3 regions of the Streptomyces sp. NBC_00859 genome follow, and region 3 is predicted to be linked to each of the others. Evidence: predicted binding sites of a transcription regulator. Region 3 holds the regulator's gene; each other region holds the start of a gene.
What was found. Region 3 encodes HrcA, which represses chaperone genes, less so after heat shock. Its sites were predicted from a motif close to TTNGCACTCNGNNNNNCNGAGTGCNAA; they were not measured.
Positions count from the first base shown of each region.

Region 1 (5,898 bases), 1.0 Mb from region 3:
GTCCGGCAGAATCCGCCGGGCAGGCCCCAGCTACGGCGATCCGTTCCAGCATCTCCGGATACAGCATGCGAAGGATCGCGGATGGCCGTCCGGTACGGCGTGCTCGAACCGGCGAGCCGGCTCAGCTCACTGATCCCCGCCCGGCGCGCCCAGACCTCGTGTTCAAGACCCCGGGACGGTGGTCACCCCCGGCGGTGGAAAACCACCCCGCCCCAAGCCGCCCCGGAGCTCAAGCCCCGAGCCCCGAGCCCTCTTAACAGTGATGGGGTGGAGGGGCCTGATATCCCACCCAACCACCCTCCCCGCGCGCCCGGTTGACTTTTCGTGACCGACTTGCCACGGAAGGTGGCGAGGCTCTAGCGTGCTCACAGAACGTGAACGGCCCCGGTCGGTGCGCCAACACCGGCTCCGGGGCCTGACCAACTAGATCGAAAGAGCGTCGATCCATGGCTGACGGCCACTTTAATGCTGCCCCCCATCCGGCACACACGCCCCCTCACCCGATGGCCAATCCGGGTTACGGGAAGCGTTCCGCGACCGGTCAACGTCCGCACACCGCACCAGACTTCGCACACTTGCCGCCCCGCGAAGCGGCCATCGCCGCGTACATCGACCGGCTGCCGGACGGGTCGGACATCTCCGTGAAGACGCTCGCCAGAGTCCTGCCCTACGGACAGTGCGCGCTGCGGACGGCGCTCAACGCCCTCCAGCGCGCCGGGCATCTGCGCCGGGGCGCCGAGCACCTGACCGGGTCGGACAGCGCCCGGTGGGTGACGCGTACGTGGTTCTCCCGCTCGGCCCGCGACGACGCCTGGTGGGCCGCCTTCACCACCGGGGACGTACCGGATGCCCCGGTTCCGACGCAACGGCCCACCCGGTCGCGGGCGTTCATCCTGCTCGCCGCCCTCGGCCGCACCGCACCCTCGCTGAGCCTGTCGGCGGCCGACTGTGCGGCGCTGGAGCCCCTGGCCGCCGTGTGGTTCGACCGGGGCGCCACCGAACCCGAGATGCTGCACGCCCTGACCGCCGGGCTGCCCACCCCCGTGCACCGCGCGTCCTCACTCGTCCGCAGGCGGCTCACCGACAAGCTCCCGCCCGAGCGCGCACCGCATCCGGCGCCGCCCGCCCCGCGGCCCGCCCTGCGTGTCATGGAGTGCGGCAAGTGCGGCGCACCGGGGCTGCCGGAGGCGCTGCCGGGCGGCGAATGCGCGGAGTGCCGGGGAAGACCCGTGAGCCGCAAGGCCCCGCTCACCCCGGCGCAGGTCCACACCCGCGCGGCACAAGCCCGCGCGGCAGCGGCTGGGCAACGCGAGAGGACCCACGCATGACCGTTCAGCTCACTCGGCGCCGGAGCAGAGCACGATGGGGGGAAGGAGGCAACGCCATGACCCCAAGCCCCGCCGACCACGCCCAGATGTCCGTCGAGGACTTCGAGGAGCTCGCCCGCCACGCTCCCGAAACGTACGGCACTACGCTCACGCTTCCCGCTCCCGTCTCGATCACCCTGGAGACCGGGAAGCTCAAGGACTACGTTCGCTGAAGCCCCCCACCCCTCCCCGGCAAGCTCGCGAACGCCCGAGGGCGGTACCCCTTTCGAGAAGGGGTACCGCCCTCGGTCCGTACTGCTTGCCGTACTACTGCTGGAGCAGCCGATCCTCGCTGGAAGCAGAGGATCAGAAGTCCATGTCACCGCCCGGCATGCCGCCCGGAGCGCCGCCGGCAGCGGCCTTCTCCGGCTTGTCGGCGATGACGGCCTCGGTGGTGAGGAACAGCGCGGCGATCGACGCGGCGTTCTGCAGCGCGGAGCGCGTGACCTTCGCCGGGTCGATGATGCCCTCGGCGATCATGTCGACGTACTCGCCGGTCGCAGCGTTCAGGCCGTGGCCGACCGTCAGGTTGCGGACCTTCTCGACGACGACTCCGCCTTCGAGACCACCGTTGACGGCGATCTGCTTCAGCGGGGCCTCAAGGGCGAGCTTCACGGCGTTGGCGCCGGTCGCCTCGTCACCTTCGAGCTCAAGCTTCTCGAACACCGCGGAAGCCTGGAGCAGGGCCACGCCACCACCGGCGACGATGCCCTCCTCGACGGCCGCCTTCGCGTTGCGAACGGCGTCCTCGATGCGGTGCTTGCGCTCCTTGAGCTCGACCTCGGTCGCGGCACCGGCCTTGATGACGGCCACGCCGCCGGCCAGCTTCGCGAGGCGCTCCTGGAGCTTCTCGCGGTCGTAGTCCGAGTCGGAGTTCTCGATCTCGGCACGGATCTGGTTGACGCGACCCTGGACCTGGTCGCTGTCACCGGCACCGTCGACGATCGTGGTCTCGTCCTTGGTGATGACGACCTTGCGGGCGCGGCCGAGCAGGTCGAGACCGGCGCTCTCCAGCTTGAGGCCGACCTCCTCGGAGATGACCGTGCCACCGGTGAGGATGGCGATGTCGCCGAGCATGGCCTTGCGGCGGTCGCCGAAGCCCGGAGCCTTGACGGCGACGGACTTGAAGGTGCCACGGATCTTGTTGACGACCAGCGTCGACAGAGCCTCGCCCTCGACGTCCTCCGCGATGATCAGCAGCGCCTTACCGGACTGCATGACCTTCTCGAGCAGCGGAAGGAGGTCCTTCACGTTGCCGATCTTGGAGTTGACGATCAGGATGTACGGGTCGTCGAGCGACGACTCCATGCGCTCCATGTCGGTGGCGAAGTACGCCGAGATGTAGCCCTTGTCGAAGCGCATGCCCTCGGTGAGCTCAAGCTCGAGCCCGAAGGTCTGCGACTCCTCGACGGTGATGACGCCTTCCTTGCCGACCTTGTCCATCGCCTCGGCGATGAGCTCGCCGATCTGGGTGTCAGCGGCGGAGATGGAGGCCGTCGAAGCGATCTGCTCCTTGGTCTCCACGTCCTTGGCCTGCTCCAGGAGGGCGGCGGAGACGGCCTCGACGGCCTTCTCGATGCCACGCTTCAGGGCCATCGGGTTGGCACCGGCGGCGACGTTACGGAGGCCCTCACGGACCAGCGCCTGCGCGAGGACGGTCGCGGTCGTCGTACCGTCACCGGCGACGTCGTCCGTCTTCTTGGCGACCTCCTTGACCAGCTCGGCGCCGATCTTCTCGTACGGGTCCTCGAGCTCGATCTCCTTGGCGATGGAGACACCATCGTTGGTGATCGTGGGGGCGCCCCACTTCTTCTCAAGGACGACGTTGCGGCCCTTGGGGCCGAGGGTGACCTTGACGGCGTCGGCGAGCTGGTTCATCCCGCGCTCGAGACCGCGCCGTGCCTCCTCGTCGAACGCGATGATCTTGGCCATGTGAAGTGGTCCTCCCAGGACTGGGGGTCCCCCCGGACAAAGTCTGGGGGCGGGTGGAGTCAGACCTGGCGGCGCCCGCGACGGACGGCCTGCTTGCCCGGTGGTTCCTTGCCCCACCCGGCCCGCGGGCCTCGCCAACCCGATCTTTCTGTCACTCTCACTGGGAGAGTGCTAACGCCAATGATTAGCACTCGCCCCCATTGAGTGCAAGCGCCTTCGACGAAGGCGCAGGTGGGTGGCTGCGGTCGGGAGGTGCATGAGTGAAACAAGCACCTCCGAAGAAGGCTCCGCGAGGGGGCGGGCGGCGGCGGGGCGCACGTGTCTTCGAAGAAGGATCAGGCGGGCGGCTGCGCCCTCGTAACACCCTCAGGAAGCCCCCAGGGGACCCCGGGACGCACGAGGGGCCCGCACCCCTCTGCGGGGTACGGGCCTCTCGGCGTGAGTGCGTCGGTGGCCGATCGCGTCTGGATCAGACGGCGAGTTTGACCATGTCCGCCTGCGGACCCTTCTGGCCCTGCGAGATCTCGAACTCAACTCGCTGACCTTCTTCAAGGGTGCGGTAACCGTCCATCTGGATCGCGCTGTAGTGGACGAAAACATCCGCACCACCGTCGACCGCGATGAAGCCGTACCCCTTCTCCGCGTTGAACCACTTGACGGTGCCCTGAGCCATGCCTAACTCCCCTATTACTGGCCCTTGCGCAGAGCCCGCACTTCGCGGGATCCGGGTCAGACCTTGCGCCGGAACGCGTCGACCGCGGCTGAATGTATCTGCCCAACTGCCCTCTGCAACAGGTCAATCGGACGAGAATTCTGCACGCACCCGAACACCCGATTGGGGGGATTTCCGGGGATCCTCGGGCAAGTCGGGCCAGGCAAAGGGCACTTACGACGCAAAGGGATCGCACACATTGACCGGACCTTCTCGCGTTCTCATATGCACGTGGCACAGGCGACGAAGGGGGCTGCCCCAACTCTACCGCGTTCAATCATGCTGAATTGCCCCCTCCGCTTCGTGCGCGGAGAGGGCAATGGGTCCAGCGGGTGCCGCGGGGGCGTCGCAGCCCTGTGGGCGCGGCGCGGCGGCGGAGGGCTCGCTCAGCCGCCGGCGACGGCGGGGATGATGGAGACGCCCGCGCCGTCCGGCGTGGCCGTCTCCAGGCCCTGCTCGAAGCGGACGTCGTCGTCGTTCACGTACACGTTCACGAAGCGGCGCAGCTTGCCCTCGTCGTCCAGGACGCGGGCAGCGATGCCGGTGTGGTTCTTCTCCAGGTCGGCGAGGACCTCGGAGAGGGTGCCGCCGTCGGCGGCGACCTCGGCCTGTCCGCCGGTGTAGGTGCGGAGGATGGTGGGGATGCGGACCTTGACGCTCATGCGGATTGCCTTCCAGGAGTCCGGGGCGGGACGGGGCTGACTGATACGGATACGGGCAGGGCGCGGGCAGGGGCGCCGCCGGGCAGGGCGGGCCCGGCCCGGCGGGACGGGGCTCCGGTCAGGCGCCCGTGGCCAGACCGGCCTCGCGGAAGGCGTCCAGGGTCGGACGGATCGTCGCGGTCGGGCCGGACGTCGGGGCGACCGCGTCCAGGGTCTTGAGGCCGTCGCCCGTGTTCAGCACGACGGTGGTGAGGGAGGGGTCGAGGAGACCGGCCTCGATGAGCTTCTTCGTCACGCCGACGGTCACGCCGCCCGCGGTCTCCGCGAAGATGCCCTCGGTGCGGGCCAGCAGCTTGATCGCGTCGACGATCTGCGCGTCGTTGACGTCCTCGACCGCGCCGCCGGTGCGCCGGGCGATGTCCAGGACGTACGGGCCGTCCGCCGGGTTGCCGATGGCCAGCGACTTGGCGATCGTGTCCGGCTTCTGCGGCCGTACGACGTCGTGCCCGGCCTTGAACGCGGTGGAGACCGGCGAGCAGCCCTCGGCCTGCGCGCCGAAGATCTTGTACGGCTTGTCCTCGACGAGACCGAGCTTGATCAGCTCCTGGAGCCCCTTGTCGATCTTCGTGAGCTGGGAGCCCGAGGCGATCGGGATGACGATCTGGTCGGGCAGCTGCCAGCCGAGCTGCTCGCAGATCTCGTACGCCAGGGTCTTCGAACCCTCGCCGTAGTACGGGCGGAGGTTGACGTTGACGAAGCCCCAGCCCTCACCGATCGGGTCACCGATGAGCTCGGAGCAGAAGCGGTTGACGTCGTCGTAGTTGCCCTCGATGCCGACCAGTTCGCCGCCGTAGACCGCGGCCATGACGACCTTGCCCTGCTCCAGGTCGTGCGGGATGAACACGCAGGACCGGAAGCCGGCGCGGGCGGCGGCGGCGCCGACGGCGCCCGCCAGGTTGCCCGTGGAGGAGCAGGAGAGTGTGGTGAAGCCGAAGGCGCGGGCGGCCTCGACGGCGATGGCGACGACACGGTCCTTGAAGGAGTGCGTCGGGTTGCCGGAGTCGTCCTTGACGTGCAGGCCGCCGGTGATACCCAGCTCACGGGCGAGGTTGTCGGCCTTGACGAGCTTGGTGAATCCCGGGTTCAGGTTGGGGTGGTCGGCCACCTCGGCGGGGACGGGCAGCAGCGGCGCGTAGCGCCAGATGTTGTCCGGGCCGGCCTCGAT
Region 1 is NZ_CP108826.1:4,487,277-4,493,174, reverse strand. Features, by position in the region: gene OG584_RS19485 (hypothetical protein) at 504-1,328, shown strand; gene OG584_RS19480 (hypothetical protein) at 1,385-1,540, shown strand; gene groL (chaperonin GroEL) at 1,674-3,299, opposite strand; gene OG584_RS19470 (cold-shock protein) at 3,769-3,972, opposite strand; gene OG584_RS19465 (MoaD/ThiS family protein) at 4,398-4,673, opposite strand; gene thrC (threonine synthase) at 4,792-5,898, opposite strand, start outside.
Region 1: the regulator HrcA is predicted to act here: its motif matches at 3,448-3,474, upstream of groL (chaperonin GroEL).

Region 2 (5,898 bases), 2.5 Mb from region 3:
GCTGAGCTTCGAGCCCGGGGTGTGCAACTGCCAGCAGTACGTGGGGCCGCAACCACTGTCCCAGGTGTACGCGGACGAGCTGACGGACCTGGCCTGAAGCAGTTGTCGGGGGTCTGCCCTATGGGGAGTCGAGGCGGGCCGGAGACGGAGGGCGGGGAGAGGGAGAAGAACCGGCTGCCTGGCCGTCAGGTCCATAGGGCCCGTCAGGAGCGGGGGGTCGCCTGCGGGGTGACGGCGGGCTGACCGATCAGCATGGTGGGCGCGCCGGCGACGCGGGTGAGGATCACAGTGGCCGCGTTCGGCCCCTGCGGTTTCACTCTGCGTCGCACCTCTTCCGGTTCGACCGCCGAGCCCCGCTTCTTGACGGTGAGGTTCCCGACCTTCCGTTCACGCAGCAGGGCCTTCAATTTTTTCAGGCCGAAGGGGAGCTCGTCCGTGATCTCGTAGGCAGTCGCGTACGGGGTGGGCTGCAGGTCGTCCGCCGTGATGTAAGCGATGGTCTCGTCGATCAGCCCGCCACCGAGTTCTTCGGCGACCTCGGCGACGAGGTGGGCGCGAATGACGGCGCCATCCGGTTCGTACAGATACCTTCCCAGCGCGCGAACCGCGGGGTCAGGGAGTCCTCGGCCGGTGAGCGTGGCTCCCGAAGGGAGCAGGGTGGCACGGCGCAGGCCTGGGTCCGTGCCGAACCAGAGCACCGCTTCCTTTACATCACCGCCGTCGGAGATCCACTCGCCCTCGGCGCTGCTCGGGATCATCTCGTGGGGGATACCGGGGGCAATCTTGATGGCCCCCGTCTTGACGACTCCTGTCTTGATGGCTGTCACGCCAGTGGTTCCCGCTGGCCCTGGTGACTGGTCGGACGCTGGACGCCCGGTCACCGCGCCAGTCGCCCAGGACAGCGGGGGCGAGTACGCCTCAGGGTTGAAGATCCGGCCTCGCCCGCCCCGCCGTGCCGGGTCGACGAAGACAGCGTCGTACGGGTCCGTGTCAACATCCGCCACATCAGCGCACCGCACCTCGATCAGATCGCTGAGCCCGAGGGCGTCCGCGTTGGCTCGTACGACTTCGGCCGTCAGCGGATCGCGGTCGACCGCCAGTACGGAGATCCCGGCGCGGGCAAGTGCCAGAGCGTCCCCGCCGATGCCGCAGCACAGATCAGCGACGCTGCGGACACCCAGCGCGGCGAAGCGGCCGGCGCGGTATTCGGCGACGGATTTACGGGTGGACTGCTCCACTCCGTTGGGCGTGAAGAACATCCGGTACGCGTCGTCGGCGCCGAATTTCGGCACGGCCCGTTGCCGAAGCCGTGCCTGGGCGAGGGCGGCGGATACCAGCTCGGTGGGGTGGGAACGGCGCAACCGGGTGGCGACGGCCAGCTCCTGCGCGGGGTCGTACCCCCGCAGGGACTCGAGCAGGGCGGGGCCCTCATCGGTGAACAGTGCGGTGAAGGCGTCGAGATCGGTCACCTGTCCATTGTCGGGGATCGGGACGGGCGATCCGGTGTGGCCCGGGGCGACCCGGTACGGGCGGCCCCCGGCGACGGTGATCAGGTGCCGCTGTTCAGGCGTCGGCGACCCGGCTGGGTGGTTACAGCTTGGGCCGCAGTCCGGCGGAGCCCCGTTCTTATGGCCGTCGCGAGGCCGTCAGTGGCTGGACAAGGAGTCGTCAGAGGTGGAGACGGGAAATCGTCACGAGGCCGGCAGGGACTCGTCACGAAGCCGGCGGGGGACTCGTCACGAGGCTGCCGGGGAGTCATGCAGGAGCGCGGCAGGAGGTCGATCGGGATGACGACATGGGCAGGCACATTGGCACTCCGCTTGACCGAGTGCTAACTGCCGTCCTAGTCTCAGTTCTGGCACTCCCCACGGGAGAGTGCCAAATATGGCGACGGGCCGGTCCGGCACCCGCGACGACGGATCCATCCGGTCGCCACTCAGACAGTTCACCCCGTGAGATCTCCGAAGGGGGAGACCGGATCGTGTCGACAACCAGCTCCAAGGTTGCCATTAAGCCGCTCGAGGACCGCATTGTGGTCCAGCCGCTCGACGCCGAGCAGACCACGGCCTCCGGCCTGGTCATTCCGGACACCGCCAAGGAGAAGCCCCAGGAGGGCGTCGTCCTGGCCGTGGGCCCGGGCCGCTTCGAGAACGGCGAGCGTCTTCCGCTCGACGTCAAGGCCGACGATGTCGTGCTGTACAGCAAGTACGGCGGGACTGAGGTGAAGTACAACGGCGAGGAGTACCTCGTCCTCTCGGCTCGCGACGTTCTCGCGATCGTCGAGAAGTAATTCACCGACGCATTTCTTGATCTGCGCCCCTGGCCCCGCATCTGCTGTGTTCGCACACCGAGTGGCGGGCGCTGGGGGCGCAGTTCGTTTTTGAGAGGACTGAATCAGCTCCATGGCGAAGATCCTGAAGTTCGACGAGGACGCCCGTCGCGCCCTTGAGCGCGGCGTCAACAAGCTTGCCGACACGGTCAAGGTGACGATCGGCCCCAAGGGCCGCAACGTCGTCATCGACAAGAAGTTCGGTGCCCCCACCATCACCAACGACGGTGTCACGATCGCCCGTGAGGTCGAGCTCGACGACCCGTACGAGAACCTCGGTGCGCAGCTGGTGAAGGAGGTGGCGACCAAGACCAACGACATCGCGGGTGACGGCACCACCACCGCCACCGTGCTGGCTCAGGCGCTGGTCCGCGAGGGTCTGCGCAACGTCGCCGCCGGTGCGTCCCCCGCCTCCCTGAAGAAGGGCATCGACGCCGCGGTCAAGGCTGTGTCCGAGGAGCTCCTCGCGACCGCCCGCCCGATCGATGACAAGTCGGACATCGCTGCTGTCGCCGGTCTCTCCGCGCAGGACAAGCAGGTCGGCGAGCTCATTGCCGAGGCGATGGACAAGGTCGGCAAGGACGGTGTCATCACCGTCGAGGAGTCCAACACCTTCGGTCTGGACCTGGACTTCACCGAGGGCATGGCCTTCGACAAGGGCTACCTCTCGCCGTACATGGTGACCGACCAGGAGCGCATGGAGGCCGTCCTCGACGACCCGTACATCCTGATCCACCAGGGCAAGATCGGTTCGATCCAGGACCTGCTGCCGCTCCTTGAGAAGGTCATCCAGGCCGGCAGCTCCAAGCCGCTGCTGATCATCGCCGAGGACGTCGAGGGCGAGGCCCTGTCGACCCTGGTCGTGAACAAGATCCGCGGCACCTTCAACGCGGTCGCGGTCAAGGCCCCCGGCTTCGGCGACCGCCGCAAGGCGATGCTCGGCGACATGGCCACCCTCACCGGTGCCACCGTCATCGCCGAGGAGGTCGGCCTCAAGCTCGACCAGGCTGGTCTCGACGTGCTGGGCACCGCCCGCCGCGTGACCATCACGAAGGACGACACCGTCATCGTCGACGGCGGTGGCAAGTCCGACGAGGTCCAGGGCCGCGTCAACCAGATCAAGGCCGAGATCGAGTCCACGGACTCCGACTGGGACCGCGAGAAGCTCCAGGAGCGCCTCGCGAAGCTGGCCGGCGGCGTGTGCGTGATCCGTGTCGGTGCCGCAACCGAGGTGGAGCTCAAGGAGAAGAAGCACCGTCTGGAGGACGCCATCTCCGCGACCCGCGCTGCGGTCGAGGAGGGCATCGTCTCCGGTGGCGGCTCCGCTCTGGTGCACGCCGTCAAGGTGCTCGAGGGCAACCTGGGCAAGACGGGCGACGAGGCGACCGGTGTCGCAGTCGTCCGCCGCGCCGCCGTCGAGCCGCTGCGCTGGATCGCCGAGAACGCCGGCCTCGAGGGCTACGTCATCACCTCGAAGGTCGCCGAGCTCGACAAGGGCAACGGTTTCAACGCCGCAACCGGTGAGTACGGCGACCTGGTGAAGGCCGGCGTCATCGACCCGGTCAAGGTCACCCGTTCCGCGCTGGAGAACGCCGCTTCCATTGCTTCCCTGCTGCTCACGACCGAGACCCTGGTCGTCGAGAAGCCGGCGGAGGAGGAGCCCGAGGCGGGCCACGGCCACGGTCACTCGCACTGAGGCTGACACCTGGCAGTGAGGCTGTCACCTCGTACTGAGGCTGTCAGTTTCACTGAGGCTGGCACATCGCACGCCTGAGGCCCGGCACCCCTTCGAAGGGGTGCCGGGCCTCAGCGGTTTGGAGTAGGGCCGGAGCCCGGGTGTTCACATACGGGTCCGTTCGGGAGTGCTCGGCGGCTAGGCCGAGTGCGTCAGGTCCGACGGAAGCACCGGATCCGCGAAGGCCTGTCCCGACGCGTACCGTTCAAGCTCGTCCAGCGCCTGGTCCGCCATCCGGTGCAGCTCGCCGCCGAGTGAACCCGCGATATGCGGCGTCAGCAGGACATTCGGCAGGTCGTAGAGGGGCGACCCCGCACAGGGGGTCTCGGGGTCGGTGACGTCGAGGACCGCGTACAGCCGCCCGGCTGCCAGCTCCGGGACCAGGGCTGCCTCATCGACCAGCGAGCCGCGGGCGGTGTTGATCAGCGTCGCTCCGTCCCGCATCGCGGCCAGCTGACGGGCCCCGATCATGTGCAGGGTGGAGGGAAGCTGCGGAGCGTGAACCGTGACGATGTCGCTGCGCGCGCAGAGTTCGTCCAGCGGTACCGACTCCACGCCCAGCGCGGTGGCCTCGCCCGCATCGATGTACGGGTCGTACAGCAGGACCCTCAGATCGAAGGGGCGCAGCAGTTCGATCACCCGGCGGCCGATCCGGGAGGCCCCCACTATGCCGACCGTGCGGCGATAGTTGCCCGCGCCGTCCAGCGGGTCCCGCCATTCGAGGTCACCGCGCTTCGCCCGGTACCGGGACGCGGACTCCAGGACGCGCTTGTTGGTGAGCAGGATCGTGGCGAGGGTGTATTCGGCCACGGGCAGGGCATTGGCTGCGGCGGCCGAGGTGACGGTGATGCCACGCTCCCAGCAAGCCTCCGTGATGTGGTGCTTGACCGAACCCGCCGCATGGACGACGGCCCGCAGGCGCGGCGCGGAGTCCAGGATGCGCGCGGTGAGTGGTGTCGCGCCCCAGCAGGTGAAGAGAACTTCGGCCTCGGCGAGAGCCGCGGTGATATCGGCTGTGGGCCTGGCCAGGTCGTGAGCGATTAGGCGGCTGTCCGTACGCGCAAGGGCGTTGAGCCGGACGTGATGCCGCTCGGCGAGAAGACGCTCCGCAATGCCTGGAGCCATCGCAAGCAGGACGCCCGGCCGATTGTCAGTGGCGTGGTGCATGGTGGTCCCAGTGCTCCTTCTCGGTTGCTCCGGGCTCGATGGCGCCGGGCTCGGCTGCGCCGGCATCGGCACTCTGGTTCTGTCTCGGGGCAGTTGGGTTCGAGGTGGTCGGGTTCACGCCGAGCAGGCCTATGGGGGGTGAGTCCATGGCCGGCGGACGCAGGGATGGCGGATCCATGCCTGACGGGTCCATGCCTGACGGGCGGACGGTAGCTGTTCTGAGGGCAGTTGTTCGGGCGGTAACCATTCGGCCGGTAACCGGTCGGGTGCTGACTGGTCGCGCGCTGATCGGGCGGGTGGTAGTCGCTGGGGTGCCGATCGGGCTCGGGTAGGCCCGTTCCCCGTGGGTGCGGCCCGCGTAGCCCTGGTCCGAGTGGGCACGGTCCACGCGGGCTCCGGCCGTGACAATCACCGCGGCCAGGACGGCCGGCGGCTCTGCGCCGGTGGTCATTTGACGCTTCCGGCAGTCAGGCCGGCTTTCCAGTGCCGCTGGAGGGAGACGAAAGCGACGATGAGAGGGATGACCGCGAGGAGGGACCCGGTGACGACGAGCGGATAGAAGCTCGGCTCGCTATGGGTGTTGGTGTTCCACGAGTACAGACCGAGGCTCAAGGGGAAGAGATCACGGTCCGAGAGCATGACCAGGGGGAGGAAGAAGTTGTTCCAG
Region 2 is NZ_CP108826.1:3,071,666-3,077,563, reverse strand. Features, by position in the region: gene OG584_RS13065 (hypothetical protein) at 1-97, shown strand, start outside; gene OG584_RS13060 (THUMP-like domain-containing protein) at 204-1,469, opposite strand; gene groES (co-chaperone GroES) at 1,982-2,290, shown strand; gene groL (chaperonin GroEL) at 2,403-4,025, shown strand; gene OG584_RS13045 (hydroxyacid dehydrogenase) at 4,203-5,231, opposite strand; gene OG584_RS13040 (carbohydrate ABC transporter permease) at 5,679-5,898, opposite strand, start outside.
Region 2: the regulator HrcA is predicted to act here: its motif matches at 1,809-1,835, upstream of groES (co-chaperone GroES).

Region 3 (5,898 bases):
CGCGCCGCGTCCAGTTCGGACACCAGCACCTCGACGAGCTGACCCGCGGGCAGCTCCCGGGCGAGGCGGTGGCCCTGCCCGGCCCAGAGCGCCATGCCCTGGGCGTCGCCCACTCCGGCCGCGGCCTTGCGCAGCCCCGCGGTGAGATGGTGCACCTGCGGGTAGGCGACGGGCGCGTACGGCCCGTGCTCGCGCATGAACCGGTTGACGAGGCCACGCGCCGGGCGCCCGCTGAACGCGCGGGTGAGATCGGTGCGGACGAAGAGCGGGTTCGTCAGTGCCTGCTTGTGCAGCGGGTTCGCCCCGGACTCCGGGCACACCAGGAAAGCCGTACCGAGCTGCGCCGCCTCCGCGCCCGCCGCGAGCACCGCGGCGATCTGGGAACCGCGCATCAGACCGCCGGCCGCCAGGACCGGCAGCTGGACCGTCTCCCGCACCTGCGTGATGAGCGACAGCACACCGATGCCGGAGCCGTCCGCCTGCGGGTCGTCGCGGTGCGTGCTCCGGTGGCCGCCGGCCTCGACACCCTGCACGCACACCGCGTCGGCACCGCACCACTGGGCGGCCTGTGCCTCCTCGGCGGTGGTGACGGTGACGATGGTGAAGGTGCCGGCCCGGTCGAGGGCGTCGAGCACGTCTCGGGAGGGACAGCCGAAGGTGAAGGAGACGACAGGAACGGGGTCGTCGAGCAGGACCGCCAGTTTTGCCTCGTACCCGTCGTCCGTGCTGCCCAGTACATCGCCGAGTGGTGTCTCGTACCAGGTGGACTCACCGGCGAGCTGATGGCTGTAGACCTCGACGGCCGCCGGGTCGGCGTTCTCCGGCTGGGGCATGAACAGGTTCACGCCGAAAGGCTGGGAGGTCAGCCCGCGAAGCTGCTTGATCTCCTCGTACATGCCGTCGGCGGTCTTGTACCCGGCGGCCAGGAACCCGAGGCCGCCCGCCTCGGAGACGGCTGCGGCGAGCTGCGGGCCTGAAGCACCGCCCGCCATGGGGGCCTGCACGATCGGATATCGGCAGAGATCGGCGAGTGCGGAGGACATGACCGCATCGTGTCACGTCCTCCGCACCGCATCGAATCGGCGCCCGGCCACAACCGGGGCGGATAAGCGGCGTCGGGCCGATCCCGCTACCGCCCGTTGAACGCGTCCTTCAGCCGTGAGAACAGCCCCTGCTGGCCGGGCTGGAACTGGCCGGTCGGCCGTTCCTCACCGCGCAGCTTGGAGAACTCCCGCAGCAGGCGCTCCTGTTCGGCGTCCATCTTGGTCGGGGTGAGCACCTCGACGTGCACGATCAGGTCACCCCGGCCGCCGCCGCGAAGATGCGTGATGCCGCGCTGGTGCATCGGGATCGACTGCCCGGACTGCGTGCCCGGCCGGATATCGACGTCCTCCAGCGCGTCCAGCGTCTGCAGCGGCACCTTGGTGCCGAGCGCGGCCGCCGTCATCGGGACCGTCACCGTGCAGTGCAGGTCGTCGCCCCGCCGCTGGAAGACCGCGTGCGGCAGCTCGTGGATCTCGACGTACAGGTCGCCGGCGGGGCCGCCGCCGGGGCCGACCTCGCCCTCGCCCGCAAGCTGGATCCGGGTGCCGTTGTCGACACCGGCCGGGATCTTCACCGTCAGGGTGCGGCGGGAGCGGATGCGCCCGTCGCCCGCGCACTCGGGGCACGGGGTCGGCACGACCGTGCCGAAGCCCTGGCACTGCGGACACGGCCGCGAGGTCATGACCTGGCCCAGGAAGGACCGGGTGACCTGCGAGACCTCACCGCGTCCACGGCACATGTCGCAGGTCTGGGCCGACGTGCCGGGGGCCGCGCCCTCGCCGCTGCAGGTCGTACAGACCACAGCGGTGTCGACCTGGATGTCCTTCGTCGTACCGAAGGCCGACTCGTTGAGGTCGATCTCCAGCCGGATCATCGCGTCCTGGCCGCGCCGCGTACGCGACCTCGGCCCGCGCTGGGACGACGTACCGAAGAACGCGTCCATGATGTCCGAGAAGTTGCCGAAGCCGCCCGCGCCGAAGCCGCCGGCTCCGCCGCCGCCCGCCTGCGAGAGCGGGTCGCCGCCGAGGTCGTAGACCTGCTTCTTCTGCGGGTCCGACAACACCTCGTAGGCGGCGTTGATCTCCTTGAAGCGTTCCTGCGTCTTGGGATCGGGATTGACATCCGGGTGGAGCTCGCGCGCCAATCGCCGGAATGCCTTCTTGATCTCGTCCTGGGAAGCGTCGCGGCGCACGCCGAGAACGGCGTAATAGTCCGTGGCCACTTACGACTCCGCCAGGATCTGTCCGACGTAACGTGCCACTGCGCGTACCGCTCCCATCGTTCCGGGGTAGTCCATGCGGGTCGGTCCGACCACGCCGAGTTTGGCGACTGCCTCGTCGCCCGAACCGTAGCCGACGGCGACGACCGATGTGGACGTCAGGCCCTCGTGGGCATTCTCATGCCCGATGCGTACGGTCATGCCCGAGTCCTCACCGAGCAGTTTGAGGAGCACGACCTGCTCCTCCAGCGCTTCCAGCACCGGCCTGATGGTCAGTGGGAAGTCATGTCCGAATCGCGTCAGATTGGCGGTTCCGCCGATCATCAGCCGTTCCTCGGTCTCCTCGACCAGCGTTTCGAGCAAGGTCGCGAGCACCGTGGAAACCGTACCCCGGTCCTCCTGCTCGAAGGACTCGGGAAGGTCCTGCACCAATTGTGGTACGTCCGCGAAGCGCCGCCCCACCACCCGGCTGTTGAGCCGGGCACGGAGATCGGCGAGAGAAGTCTCACCGAACGGCCCCGGGCAGTCGACAAGACGCTGCTCCACCCGCCCGGTGTCCGTGATCAGCACGAGCATCAGCCGGGCCGGTGCCAGTGCGAGCAGCTCCACGTGCCGCACCGTGGAACGGGTCAGCGACGGGTACTGCACCACGGCGACCTGCCGGGTGAGCTGTGCGAGAAGCCGCACGGTCCGGCCCACCACGTCGTCGAGGTCGACGGCGCCGTCCATGAAGTTCTGGATGGCGCGCCGCTCGGGCGACGAGAGGGGCTTGACGCCCGCGAGCCGGTCGACGAAGAGCCGGTACCCCTTGTCCGTGGGGATACGGCCCGCGCTCGTGTGCGGCTGGGCGATGAATCCCTCGTCCTCCAGGGCCGCCATGTCGTTGCGGACGGTGGCCGGTGAGACACCGAGCCGGTGCCGCTCGGTGAGCGCCTTGGAGCCGACGGGCTCCTCGGTGCCCACATAGTCCTGGACGATGGCGCGCAACACTTCGAGTCTGCGTTCGCTGAGCACCCGCGCACACCTCCAGCTGTCGGTCCGGCCTACCTGGCACTCGGGATGTTCGAGTGCCAGCGACGTCCCAGTGTACGGCGGAGACGTTCACTGCTGGCAAGGGCGGGCCTTCGCACGGTCGCGCCGGTGTCCGCCGTCCGGGATAGCGTCGCCGTATGGACGCCGCTTGGGAAGACTCCGGCTGGGAACAGCTGGCCGCGGGGGTCGGCCGCTACCGTCTCCCCCGCTGGGACGCGACAGCCGGGCTCGTGGCGGGCCGGGACGGCGCGCTGCTGTTCGACACGGGTGCGACGCTGCGCGAGGGCCGGGAGCTCCGGACGCGGGCGGAGGCGGTCCTGGGCCGCAGAGTGACGCACATCGCGCTGAGCCACCCCCACTTCGACCATGTGCTGGGCACCGCCGTGTTCGCGGGTGTACAGGTCTACGGCGCGGTGGGCACAGACGCGCTGCTCGCCCGGGGCTCCCGCGGCGCCGACGCGCTGCGCCGGGACGCGGTGCGTCACGGGGTCCCGGCCCCGGAGGCGGCCGAAGCGGTGGCGCACCTGGTCGCTCCGCACCATCCGGTCTCCGGGGAGCTGACCCTGGAGCTGGGCGGCCTCCGGGTCACCCTGGTGAACTGCGGCCCCGGGCACACCGGCCACGACCTGGCGCTGCTCGTCCCCGGAGGCCAGTGCGGGCCGGGCGGCGGATCCGGCGACCGCGACATCGTCTTCTGCGGGGATCTGATCGAGGAGTCGGGCGAGCCGCAGGCGGGCCCCGACGCGATGCCCGCCCGGTGGCCCGCCGCGGTGGACCGGCTGCTGGCGCTCGGCGGCGAGGACGCGCTGTACGTGCCGGGGCACGGCGCTGTGGTCGACGCCGCGTTCGTCCGCGGTCAGCGGGATGTGCTGGCAGCGCGGTCAAGGGTGTCGTAGCGTCTGCGGAATGCGCAGCTACAGCCCCGACTTCACGCCGCCGTGGAAGAAGCAGACGCCCGCCCGCGAGGTCACGGCGGAGCCCGATCTGGTCGTCGAGGAGATCGCCACCGGGTTCTGCGGTGCGGTGATCCGGTGCGAGAAGACGGCCGAGGGGCCGACGGTCACCCTGGAGGACCGCTTCGGCAAGCACCGGGTGTTCCCGATGGGCCCGCGTGCCTTCCTGCTCGAAGGACGCCCGGTCACTCTCGTACGCCCCACGGCGGCGCCCCTGCGCGCCAGCCGGACGGCTTCCGGTTCGCTGGCGGTCCCCGGCGCGCGGGCGCGGGTCGCCCGCGCCGGGCGGATCTACGTCGAGGGACGGCACGACGCGGAGCTCGTCGAGCGGGTGTGGGGCGACGACCTGCGGATCGAGGGTGTCGTCGTCGAGTATCTGGAGGGCGTCGACGATCTCCCGGCGATCGTCGCGGAGTTCGGCCCGGCGGCGGACGCGCGCCTCGGTGTCCTGGTCGACCACCTGGTCCCGGGGTCGAAGGAGTCACGGATCGCGGCCGGGGTCACCGGCGACCACGCGCTGGTGGTGGGGCACCCCTACATCGATGTCTGGGAGGCGGTGAAGCCGTCGTCCGTCGGCATCCCGGGGTGGCCTTCCGTGCCGCGCGGCCAGGACTGGAAGACGGGGGTGTGCCGGTCCCTCGGATGGCCTGAGAACACCGGCGCCGCGTGGCAGCGGATCCTCGCGTGCGTGCGGTCCTACCGGGATCTGGAGCCCGCGCTGCTGGGCCGGGTGGAAGAACTGATCGACTTCGTGACGGCGCCGGAAGGCGCGGGGGACTCCTCCCAGCGTTAGGCCGTGTCCGCAGAGTCGCGTCGTTGCCCGGAGGGCGGGCGCGACTTTACGGACACAGCCTGGCGGGGAGGAGTCCACGGAGCGGGGTCAGCAGGGTCCTCCGGGCTGCGCCCGGTGGACGTACCGACGGCTCAGTCGACCAGGTCCCGGACCACCGCGTCGGCCAGCAGCCGCCCCCGCAGCGTGAGCACCGCGCGCCCCGCCTCGTAGGCCTCCGCCTCCAGCAGCCCGTCCGACAGGGCGCGCCGGGACGCGGCGAGTCCGGCCGGGGCAAGGATGGCGAGCGGGCAGCCGTCGCGGAGGCGCAGCTCCAGCAGGATGCGCTCCACCCTGCGGTCCTCCGCGGGCAGGATCTCCCGGCCCGCGCCGGGGGACTTCCCGGCGGCGAGGGCGGCCGCGTAGGCGCCGGGGTGCTTCACGTTCCACCAGCGCACACCGCCGATGTGGCTGTGCGCGCCCGGCCCGGCGCCCCACCAGTCCGCGCCGCGCCAGTACAGCTCGTTGTGCAGGCAGCGGCCCGCTTCGGTGGTGGACCAGTTGGAGACCTCGTACCAGGAGAACCCCGCGTCGGCCAGGACCGAGTCCGCGATCAGATAGCGGTCGGCGTGCTCGTCGTCGTCCGTCATCGGCACCTCGCCGCGCCGGATCCGCCGCGCCAGCTGGGTGCCTTCCTCGATGATGAGCGCGTACGCGGAGATGTGGTCGGGACCGGCTCCGACCGCCGCCGACAGCGAGGCCCGCCAGTCGTCGTCGGACTCGCCCGGTGTGCCGTAGATCAGATCCAGATTGACGTGCTCGAAGCCGGCGGCGCGTGCCTCGGCGACGCACGCCTCGGGCCTGCCCGGGGTGTGTGTGCG
Region 3 is NZ_CP108826.1:5,536,603-5,542,500, reverse strand. Features, by position in the region: gene OG584_RS24245 (nitronate monooxygenase) at 1-1,043, opposite strand, end outside; gene dnaJ (molecular chaperone DnaJ) at 1,130-2,266, opposite strand; gene hrcA (heat-inducible transcriptional repressor HrcA) at 2,267-3,277, opposite strand; gene OG584_RS24230 (MBL fold metallo-hydrolase) at 3,433-4,191, shown strand; gene OG584_RS24225 (DUF3097 domain-containing protein) at 4,202-5,041, shown strand; gene hemW (radical SAM family heme chaperone HemW) at 5,173-5,898, opposite strand, start outside.